DNA from 2 places in the Rhizobium pantanalense genome. Region 1 is predicted to be linked to the other one. Evidence: riboswitches for the same ligand, from Rfam matches in the RefSeq annotation. Region 1 holds a riboswitch; the other holds the start of a gene.
What was found. A riboswitch is a leader RNA that binds a small molecule or an ion and turns the genes downstream of it on or off. The one in region 1 is predicted to bind thiamine pyrophosphate.
Positions count from the first base shown of each region.

Region 1 (5,610 bases):
AAAACACGAGCAAGCGCCGCGCGGCGTGCTTCGCCGCCGGAAAGGTTCTTCGGATCCTCTTCGCCGGTCAGGCCGAGATGCGAAAGGAGATAGGTGACGCGATAGGGATCATCACCAGGCCCGAGGCCAGCTTCGGCATAGGCCGCGACCGTCTTGTAACCGGTAAAATCGGGCGCCTGCTCAAGATAGCGCACGGTCGAGGACGGATGACGGAAGACTTCGCCTGACTGCGCCTCGACGAGGCCGGCGGCGATCTTCAGGAGCGTCGACTTGCCGGAACCATTGCGTCCGACAAGGCAGATCTTGTCGCCCGGCTCCACCTGCAGGCCGGCACCGGCGAGCAACGGCGCACCGCCGAAGCTCAGGAAGATGTCGTCGAGTTTCAGAATGGGAGGGGCCAAGATCAGACTCCGGAAAGGTCATAAGGGCGGGCAAGAACGATCGCCCTGCCGCTGCCGAGCGAAAAGCGCACATCGCCTTCCGCCACATTGGAAATGGTGCGCGACGCGCCGAAGGGCAAATAAAAATCGCGCAGGGGGTAACGGGCATTGTCGATGAACAGACCCGTCAGATCGCTGAATCCGAGGACCGAAAACAGCGAGCCTGATGGTAGCGCCAGCGTGACATCGCCCGGCGGAAGCGGCACCGCCTCCTCGTCACCCGAGGTCAGCAAGATATCGAGGCCCTTTTCGGCCAGATGCATGCCGTAAAGCAGGTGCTGGATTGCATGGTCAGAGCGCTCTCCACCCATGGCGCCGGCAAGAATCAGTCTCGTGGCGCCGCGATCGATCGCTTCCGAGACGGCAATCTCGCCATCAGTCGCAGCCTTCGCCGCCGGATAGGGCTGCTTGGGCACATTGGGAAAGGCAGCCTGCAAATCGGTGGGCGTGGAATCGAAATCGCCGACCCACAGCTCAGGCTTCACACCAAGCGCGATCGCATGGCGCATGCCGCCATCGGCCGCGATGAAACGGCTGCCGGAAACGGCATCGCGCAGCCGCTCCGTCAAACGAAGCTCGCCGCCAAGCAGAATGGTGAAGGTGGTGGACTGGCTCATGAGGCAAGCCCATAGCGCAAAGTCGTATCTCTAGGGAAGAGCGCCATGCTCAAGAACAACCGCGCCAACCGCTCAGTCGTCCGTTTCCTTGATGCGCGCCTGGAAAACCCGCTCGTAGCCGCTGACATAGCGATCGAACAGCAGCGAGAAATTCTCGATTTCCTTCGGCGTCCAATCGGCGAAGATGCTGCCGATGACGGAATATTTCTGCGCCTGGATCTCCGACAGCAATCGCTGCCCGAGCGCGGTCAACACAACCACAATACGCCGTGCGTCCGCTTGCGATGCCTTGCGGCGCAGGACGCCGCGCGTCACCATGTCGGCAACGATGCGGCTCGCCCGCGACGGATCGATGCGCAGCATCTCGGCAATCGTGCCGACGGTGACTTCACCCGTCGCCTCGGCCTGCCGGACGACATCGAGGACGTCGAGATGCGAAAGCTCGAGACCTGGCGCTACGCTCTGGATGGCAAGCCTGCCGATCATGCGGCGGCCCGTCAGCAGACGCATGCGCGTCATCGCATGGCCGATACGCAGTAGATTCTCGTCGTCGGTCAGGGCCTGGGCTTCAATTTCACGTGTATTCGTCGCAGATGTCATCTTTCCACCATATCAGAGGCGGCAAAGAAATAAAACATGCAAACAGCATTCACCTGTCATTGACATTTATATGCTAATGGCACACATATATCGGCTATGAAAACCGGCGTCCTGCGCATTCGATCGACCGCGCAGCGTTTCGGCCAAGTTCGGATTTTTGCCCCATGGACATGCAGACAACATTCTCGCCGCTCGTGGCGGATCATAAACGGCGGCTTATCCTCTTCCTGTTTCTGATGACTGCCATGTTCATGGCAACACTCGACAACCAGATCGTCTCGACCGCACTGCCGACGATCGTCGGCGAATTCGGGCATCTGGAGCGCTTCGGCTGGATCGGATCGGCCTATCTTCTCTCGCTCTCCGCCGTCATGCCCGTCTACGGCAAGCTCGGCGATCTCTTCGGACGCAAATATGTAATGATGACGGCGATCGCGATCTTCACGGTCGGCTCCGCCGTCTGCGGCCTTGCCGTCTCGATGGATACGCTGATCGCCGCCCGCGTCCTTCAAGGCTTCGGCGGCGGCGGCATCATGGTCTCGATCTTTGCCGTGAACGCCGATCTCTTCGAGCCGCGCGAGCGCGCCCGCTACCAAAGCTATTCGAGCCTTGTGCTCATGGCTTCCGGCGCCATCGGCCCCGTTCTCGGCGGCACGATGAGCGATCTTTTCGGCTGGCGCTCGATCTTTCTCGTCAACGTGCCGATCGGCTTCATCGTGCTGGCCGGTCTCGCCTTCATGCTGCCTTACCGCAAACCGGCCCGACGCCCGAAGATCGACTATGCCGGCGCAATCGTTCTTGCGTTGACGACGACGAGCATCGTGCTTGCCGCCGACGGCACCGAGCTTTTCGGATCGCTGCTGTCGCCACAATGCCTCGGCATCATCGCCTTCGGCGTCATCTGCGCCATCGCTTGGGTCTTCATCGAGCGCCGCGCACCAGAACCCATCGTGCCGATGACGCTGTTCCGCAATCCGACATTCGGCCTCCTGCTGATCATCTCGATCACCAGCGGTGCCGTCGCTATCGGCATGGTGAATTATTTCGCGCTCTTCCTGCAGACGACGACGGGCCTTTCGCCGTCGATGGCCGGGCTGCTGTTCATTCTGCTGACCGGCGGCATCGTCTGCGGTTCGCTATCGGCCGGTCGGCTGATCGCCGCGAGAGGGCGCTACAAGCCCTTCGCCGTCGCAAGTGCTGCCTGCAGCGCCATCGCATTCGGCGCGCTTGCCTTCCTGCCAGCCGGCACGCCCATCGTCGTCATCGGCGGCCTGATGCTGCTGCACGGTATCGGCATCGGCCTTGCGCAGCAGGTACCGGTTATCGGCGTGCAGAACGCAGCGGCTTCCCGTGACGTCGGCGCGGCAACGGGTGCCGTCACGCTCTCGCGCATGGGCGGCGCCTCCATCGCCATCTCCATCTACGGCGCCATCATCGCCGCCAAACTCGGCAATGTCGGCGTCTCCATATCAGGCGTATCCGATATCGAGCAGCTGACACCGAAAATGATGGCGGCTTTGCCGGAAACAACCCGCGAGGCAGTCGCCAATGCCTATGCGAGCGCCTTCAGCCCGCTGTTCATGACCGCCGCGGGCATCTGCCTTCTCGGCCTTTTGACCGCGCTGACGCTGAAGAACGTGCAGCTTCCGGGGGCGACGAAGAAATTCGAAAGCCCGGCGGTCGCGGAGGCTGCCGAGTAAATCGTTCATGCTGCAATCGGCAAGGGCATCATTTCCCTTGTCATCCCTCCGTCACAAGGCTAAATCTGCCGACGCTCTAACGGGGTGCCCTGTGTTCTTTTGAACATTTGGCTGAGAGGCTTTCACCGGCCAACCCGCGGAACCTGATCCGGCTAACACCGGCGGAGGGATTAGACGCGTGACGAACTCATAGCGCCCTTTCCCCTTCAGACGAAACCAAAGTGGAGGCGCCACCATGCACAACCGTTCGCTATTGTCATTCTTCGCCGGCTTGGCCCTTGCAGCCGGAACGGCTTTTTTTGTCGCGCAGCCTGCCGCTGCAGCCGACAAGACCCTGACCATCTACACCTATGAGAGCTTCACCGCCGATTGGGGCCCGGGCGCCAAGGTCAAGGCAGCCTTCGAGAAGACCTGCGGCTGCACGGTCAACTACGTCGCCGTCACCGATGGCGTCGCACTTCTCTCCCGCCTGAAGCTGGAAGGCACCGGCACCAAGGCCGATGTCGTTCTCGGCCTCGACACCAATCTCATCGACGAGGCCAAAGATACCGACCTCTTTGATGTAAGCGGCGTCGACACCTCGGCCCTCAAGGTTCCCGGCGGCTTCAAGGACGACGTCTTCGTGCCCTATGACTACGGCCATTTCGCCGTGATCTATGACAGCCAGACGGTCAAGAACCCGCCGAAGAGCATGAAGGATCTCGTCGAGGGCGATCCCAATCAGAAGATCGTCATCGAAGATCCGCGCACATCGACGCCGGGTCTCGGGCTGCTGCTCTGGGTCAAGTCGATCTATGGCGACAAATCCGCCGATGCCTGGGCGAAGCTCAAAGGCCGTATCCTGACAGTCACCCCCGGCTGGTCGGAAGCCTATGACCTCTTCACCAAGGGCGAAGCGCCGATGGTGCTCTCCTATACGACGTCGCCTGCCTATCACATGATCGAGGACAAGACCGACCGCTATCAGGCAGCCGCCTTCTCGGAAGGGCATTACATCCAGATCGAGGTCGCCGGCCTCATCAAGTCCTCGCCGAACAAGGAACTTGCCCGCGACTTCCTCAAATTCATGATCTCACCGGGCTTCCAGGATATCATTCCGACAAGCAACTGGATGATGCCGGTTTCAGCCACTTCGGAGCCGCTGCCGGACGCCTTCAGCAAGCTCGTGGTGCCGTCGAAGACCTTCCTGATGAGCCCCGCCGATGTCGACAAGAACCGCAAGGCCTGGATCGACGAATGGCTGGCCGCCACCAGCGGCAACTGATGCTTTGACGATACTCACGGCACCAGAGCGAAGACGCGCCATTTCCGGCGGGGCAGTCAGCCTCGCAGGCATCGTGCTCTTCGTCGGGATCGCCGTGCTCGTTCTGCTCGCCGCCGGCATTGACTCCGGCGGCATCAATCCCCTGGCAGATCCCTACTTGCTGCGCGTCCTGCGCTTCACGCTGTTGCAGGCGGTGCTCTCGACGCTGCTTTCCGTTGTACTCGCCATTCCGATCGCGCGCGCATTGGCGCGCCAGCCGCGCTTTCCCGGCCGCCTTTGGCTCATCCGGCTGATGGCCGTACCGATGGGCCTGCCCGTGCTGATCGGCGCGCTTGGCCTCCTCGGCATATGGGGCCGGCAAGGTCTGCTCAATCAGACCCTCGCAACTCTTGGCCTGTCGCAACCTATCAGCATCTACGGCCTTGCCGGCATCCTGCTTGCGCATGTCTTCTTCAACATGCCGCTCGCCTGCAGGCTGATGCTTGCCGGGCTGGAACGTGTTCCCGCGGAATATTGGCTTGTGGCCGGCGGGCTCGGCATGAAGCCCGCCTCGGTCTTCCGCTTCATCGAATGGCCCGTCCTGCGTGGCCTCATTCCCGGCATCGCCGGCCTGATCTTCATGCTCTGCGCCACCAGCTTCACGCTGGTCCTGATCCTCGGCGGCGGTCCGGCTGCGACAACACTGGAAGTGGCGATCTATCAGGCGCTCCGCTTCGATTTCGATCCCGGTCGCGCCGTCATGCTGTCGCTGCTGCAAATGGTCATCACTCTCGTCATCCTCGGTGCCATGACACTGTTTCGTGCCCCTGACGATCATGGCCTCACCAGCGGCCGCGCCCTGCGGCGCATCGACGGGCAGGCGTCTGCCCGTCGATGGATCGATGCCGCTCTGTTATCGGCGGCCACGCTCTTTCTCGCCCTGCCGCTCGCTTCGGTCGTCGTCACCGGCCTTGAGGCGAACCTCTTCAAACTCGCCGGCCAGCCGATCT
Region 1 covers NZ_JAQJCH010000004.1:93,803-99,412, forward strand. The annotation lists gene PH558_RS12170 (ABC-F family ATP-binding cassette domain-containing protein) at 1-401, opposite strand, end outside; gene PH558_RS12175 (thiamine diphosphokinase) at 404-1,057, opposite strand; gene PH558_RS12180 (MarR family winged helix-turn-helix transcriptional regulator) at 1,130-1,657, opposite strand; gene PH558_RS12185 (MDR family MFS transporter) at 1,822-3,357, shown strand; TPP riboswitch at 3,428-3,544, shown strand; gene thiB (thiamine ABC transporter substrate binding subunit) at 3,593-4,621, shown strand; gene thiP (thiamine/thiamine pyrophosphate ABC transporter permease ThiP) at 4,632-5,610, shown strand, end outside.

Region 2 (5,610 bases), on a different contig from region 1:
GAGCTCGAACAGTGCGGCTTTCCAGCGCAGCAGCAGGCCGAGATTGGCACGCTCCGGCAAAAGGTCGCGAGCGGCCCAGTCTTCTGGCCACTCCGCCTTCCCGCAGTAATCCGCCAGAGCGGCGGGCAGCATACGTGACTTGAAGCGCGCCGACATTTGCGGCGGGCACAGAAGCGCGCCGCTGAAAATCGGCCCGGCAAGGAATTTCGAACCCGTGAGCGCGACCATGAAATCATGTGCGAGATAGGCGCGGATCGTCGCCGCCGACAGGCGAAACTGGCAGGCATCGATCATGATATCCAGCAACGTGCCGAAGCGCTCCTTTAGACGCAGAATGCTCTCGAGGCCCGGCGCCAGCAGGCTGGTCTTCGAGACATCCGTTACCACAAGCAGGCATCTAAGGCCGGCTGCGCGGGCAAGCTCGATAAGGCCGCGTAACTCCTCCTCCACCTCGCGCTCGGCGCGAAGGGAACCATCCTTGTTGCGCACAGCAATGGTGGCGTTGCGCGTTGCGTCGCCCGCCCGCAATTCCTCACCCTTGACGACGGTGCGCTCGCTGCTGACGCGGCTCATGAAATGCCGCCCGGCCGACGCCGTCATGACGCCGCTGCCCGTCTCGTTCCCCATCAGCGTGATGGTCATCAGGGCACACTCGTCCTCACCCGCCAACAGCGCGGCCAAAAAAAGATGGATGTCCGTACCCGATGTGGCCAGGATGGCATCGATCCGCGGTTGCGACGATCGGCTGAGGCCAAGCAAGCGCAGCAGATCGTCCCGCACGCGCCCGATTTCGCGTTCGTAGACCGCCGCCGTCGATCCCGATTCCATCTCCTGCCTCAGATCCGCGTAATAAGATTCGACCGCGACAAAAGCGGCGGCGGAGATGGTGGATGCCGTCGACGAGCCAAAAGCGAGATCTTCGGGCCGCGGCGCAGGGCCATAGCCATACATGTTGAGCCCGCTGACCGGATCGCAATCCAGCCGCTCGTCGCCGCCCGACACCAGGTATTTCAGAAGCGCGCCCCTCGCCCCGCCTCGCTGCTGCGACGACGCACCCGCGGTCATGTTCTCATCCAGGGCACGGTCGTCAGCAATTTGCTGCATGGAGAAGCATTCCTCTTTCGCCAAAGTCGAAACGCTTCGCAGGATCGCGCGGCGTTCTATGCCAAGCGGGAGCCCCTCGGCAACCGAACTTTATGCTTCGCAAGGTGGAGCGAAGCTGACCTGCCGAGACCGGCAACGCCCGGTGGCAAGCACAATAAAAAACTCGCGGCTCAAAGGGCCGCGAGCTCATTTCTACAAAAGGGAATTGTCGTATCAGCCGGCGGCTTCCAGCTTATCCTGCGTCTTCGTCTCGAAGTCGCTGGCATCGTGGCGCTCACGCAGCTGCTCGGACGGATCGCCCGACATGCGGTTGACCATGCGGCCGCGCTTGACGGCAGGACGCGCGTAGACCTGCTCGGCCCAGCGCTGCACGTTCTTGTAGTCCTGCACCTGCAGGAACTCGGCCGCGCCATACTGCCAGCCTTTGACCAAACCGCCGTACCACGGCCAAATGGCGATATCGGCGATCGTATAGTCGCTGCCGGCGATATATTCGCTTTCGGCCAGGCGACGATCGAGAACATCGAGCTGACGCTTCACCTCCATGGCGAAGCGATCGATCGCATATTCGATCTTCGTCGGCGCATAGGCGTAGAAATGACCGAAACCGCCGCCGAGATAGGGAGCGCTGCCCATCTGCCAGAACAGCCAGGAGATGCATTCGGCACGAGCCGGCTGCTCGGTCGACAGGAAGGCGCCGAATTTCTCGGCGAGATACATCAAAATCGAGGCCGATTCGAAAACGCGAACCGGCTTCGGGCCGCTGCGGTCGAGCAGGGCCGGGATCTTCGAGTTCGGATTGACGTCGACGAAACCGCTGCCGAATTGATCGCCCTCGCCGATCTTAATCAGCCAGGCATCATATTCAGCGCCGCTGTGACCGAGCGCCAGCAGCTCCTCGAGCATGATGGTGACCTTCACGCCGTTCGGCGTTCCAAGCGAATAGAGCTGAAGGGGATGGCGTCCTACCGGCAGTTCCTTCTCGTGAGTCGGGCCTGCGATCGGGCGATTGATATTGGCGAACTGGCCGCCATTGGCCTTGTTCCAGGTCCAGATTTTCGGCGGCGTATATTCGGCAGAACCGGTCATGGGCATCCTCCTTTTTCGGGAATCGAATTTGGGCGATCTTCGATGTAGCGCGCTACATAGGTCGCACATAGGGGCCGCTCTTCATTTTTGCGAGAGGAGAATGCGCACTCTTTAATGCGGAAGCGCTCCTGCCGCTTGGACTGAACCGCGTCGCCTCATTTCCAAGCTAAGCCATTCGCAATCGCTTGGAAATTTTATGAAACGAAAAAGCCTGCCGCGGGAGGAGGAGCGGCAGGCTTTTTACAAGAACCGAACAGCGGATGGGAGGAGGAGTTCCGCTATTCCTGCAGTCGTCCCTGGGAGGAGGATAAGGACGTCTGCCAAGCGAAGGGATGCGGGAGGAGATGCATCGCTTCGATAAGAAGAACATACCAGTCTTTTGCTCAGTTCATAGGCATTTCTTTGCAAGGCAGTTATGCGCTATGCGAAAACCGGGCAGCTAGGCCGATCGCAATCTTCAGGCGGCGCGGCGAAGAATGAGCGGGATGCCCATAAAGCAAAAGCGCCTGCTCGGAGGAACAGGCGCTGGCATAATGCAGCTTTTATAAGGAGCCGTTGCGGCCGTTAGCGAGCGATTGCTGCGCGGGCAACGTTGCGGATTTCGCCGCGATCGATACCCAGATCATGCAGTTCGCGCGTGGACATACGGCCCAGTTCGGCGACCGTCTGACGATACTTGCGCCAGTTATTGAAAGAGCGTGCTACGTTCATGATGATCCCCTTTCCTTGGGCTTTCGAAGCTGAGCTGCCGTGCTTGGCGCTCCCGTCGCTTCGATGAGAAATATATAGTCGAAATCCTCGACTTTTTGCAGAGCTAAGGAATCACTGCACCTATGCACATACTGCATATGTCGCCCGAAAAGCAGGCGGTCGTCATCCCGTCGGTCACGCCTGCCTTTGCGATTTGCTGATGACAGCGCCTCCTTTGTCTGCGAAAAGAAGAGAGATGAGAGACAGGGGCGTCCGCCATCCGGCGGGCTGAGAAGCACCCTTCGAACCTGAACCAGATCATGCTGGCGGAGGGAGTCGCTCGGGACCTCGCCAAACACTGCACGTCGTTCCCACGCGTCTCGCCCGCCCGAAAGAAGGGGCGATATGCAGAACCAAATCACAGCAGGCAATCAGCTTCGCACCATGCGGGCCAATCCTCCGCTGGTGCAATGCATCACCAATTTCGTCGCCATGAATATCGTGGCCAACGTGATGCTTGCCGCCGGGGCATCGCCGACAATGGTACATGCCGAAGAGGAAGCCGGCGAGTTTGCCGCTATCTCCGGCGCGCTGACGATCAATATCGGCACGCTCTCATCCGGCTGGCTTGCGGGCATGCTGAAGGCCGCGCAATCGGCAAACGAGGCGGACAAGCCCTGGGTCCTCGATCCCGTCGCCCATTATGCGACACAGTTTCGTCGCAAGGCGGTAGCCCAATTGCTGGAGCTGCGGCCGACAATCATTCGCGGCAACGCATCCGAGATCATCGCGCTTGCCGGCGGCACGAGCCGCGGCCAGGGCGTCGATAGCAGGGACGCCGTCGAACAAGCCGAAGATTCCGCCCGGCAATTGGCGGGAAAGCATGGCTGCGTCGTTGCAGTTACCGGCGTTACGGATTTCGTGACCGACGGGCGGAGGGCAAAGCGCATCGCCGGCGGTTCATCATTCATGCCGCAGGTGACGGCCCTCGGCTGCTCGCTGACCTGCCTCGTCGGCGCCTTTGCTGCAGCAACGCCGGATGATTCATTCGATGCGACCGTTGCGGCACTCGCGGTCTTCGCCGTCGCCGGCAAACAGGCGGGAGTGGCTGCAGACGGGCCAGGCTCCTTTTCCTGGCGCTTCCTCGATGCCCTCGCCGGCCTTACCCCGGAAGTGCTGGATCGCAATGCAGGGATATCGGTAGCATGAAGAAAGACTTCGATCTCTCGCTCTATCTCGTCCTCGATCCGCTGCTATGCCGTGATCTCGGCATGGTGGAGACAACGCGGGCGGCGGTGGCTGGTGGCGCCACCATCATCCAGCTTCGCGACAAGGAGGCTTCGACCACCGCCATGATCGAGACTGGTCGTGCGCTCAAGCGGATCCTGCACGGAACGAATATCCGGCTGATCGTCAACGACGATGTCGAGGCTGCCATCGCCATCGGCGCGGACGGCCTTCACATCGGCCAGGAAGATATGAATGCCGCCGACGCCCGCCGCACGATCGGGCCGGACATGATCCTCGGCCTCTCAGTGGAAACGGAAGCACTTGCCTCCTCGATAGATGTCCGCGTCGTCGACTATGCCGGGATCGGCCCGGTCTTTGCCACGCCCACCAAGCCCGACCACAAGCAACCGATCGGCTTCGACGGGCTTGCCCGCATCATCAGGCTTTGCCCAGTTCCATCCGTCGCGATCGGCGGCCTGAAAGCGGAGCATGCCGCGAGCGTTTACTCGACCGGCGCCGATGGTCTCGCAGTCGTCTCGGCCATATGCGGCCAACCGGACCCGCAAGCCGCGACAACCATCATCGCGAAAGCCATCAAGGAGGCTCGCCAATGATCCGCAATGTCTTATCCATCGCTGGCTCCGATCCCTCCGGCGGCGCTGGCATTCAGGCCGACCTAAAGGCTTTCTCCGCCCGCGGCGTTTATGGAATGGCGGCTCTGACCGCCTTGACCGCGCAGAACACGCAAGGCGTCTCCGGCGTCCATCCCGTGCCCCCTCATTTCGTGGCAGACCAGATCAATGCGATCTTTGCCGACGTCCGTGTGGATGCCGTCAAGATCGGCATGATCGCCAGTGCCGCCATTGCCACTGCCGTCGCGGACATTCTGGCGCGACATCGCGATGCGCCCGTCGTCCTCGACCCGGTCATGATCGCCAAGGGTGGCGCAGCTCTGCTGACTGCCGATGCCGTTGACGTGCTGACCACGCGGCTGCTGCCGCTTGCGACCGTCATTACACCGAACCTGCCCGAGGCGGCTGCGCTGTTGCATGACGTGGAGGCGAAAAGCCGCGAAGACATGGCGCGCCAGGCGCTTGCGCTGGCAGCGCTCGGGCCTTCAGCGGTCCTCGTCAAGGGTGGTCATCTCGAAGGGGATGAAAGCCCGGATGTGCTCGCGAGCGGCGATCATGTGACCTGGTTCGAAGCCGAGCGGCTGCCTACCAAGAATACGCACGGAACAGGCTGCACGCTCTCCAGCGCTATCGCGGCCGAGATCGCGAAGGGCCTGTCGCTCCCCGAAGCTGTCGCCGTCGGCAAGGCCTATCTCGCCGCCGCGGTTGCTGCCGCGGGTCAGCTTTCCGTCGGAAGCGGTCACGGGCCTGTGCAGCATTTCCATGCGCTCTGGCCAAACAGACAAGGAGCAGAGAAATGAGCCTGTCACTCAAAGATCAGATTGTCATCGTTTCCGGTGCGGGACGCGGCCTCGGTGCTGCCATA
Region 2 covers NZ_JAQJCH010000002.1:602,213-607,822, reverse strand. The annotation lists gene PH558_RS08865 (hypothetical protein) at 1-1,104, opposite strand, end outside; gene yghU (glutathione-dependent disulfide-bond oxidoreductase) at 1,318-2,193, opposite strand; gene PH558_RS08855 (DUF1127 domain-containing protein) at 2,758-2,904, opposite strand; TPP riboswitch at 3,139-3,235, shown strand; gene thiM (hydroxyethylthiazole kinase) at 3,289-4,092, shown strand; gene thiE (thiamine phosphate synthase) at 4,089-4,727, shown strand; gene thiD (bifunctional hydroxymethylpyrimidine kinase/phosphomethylpyrimidine kinase) at 4,724-5,545, shown strand; gene PH558_RS08835 (3-oxoacyl-ACP reductase) at 5,542-5,610, shown strand, end outside.
Region 2: another riboswitch for thiamine pyrophosphate. It lies ahead of thiM (hydroxyethylthiazole kinase); the one in region 1 lies ahead of thiB (thiamine ABC transporter substrate binding subunit).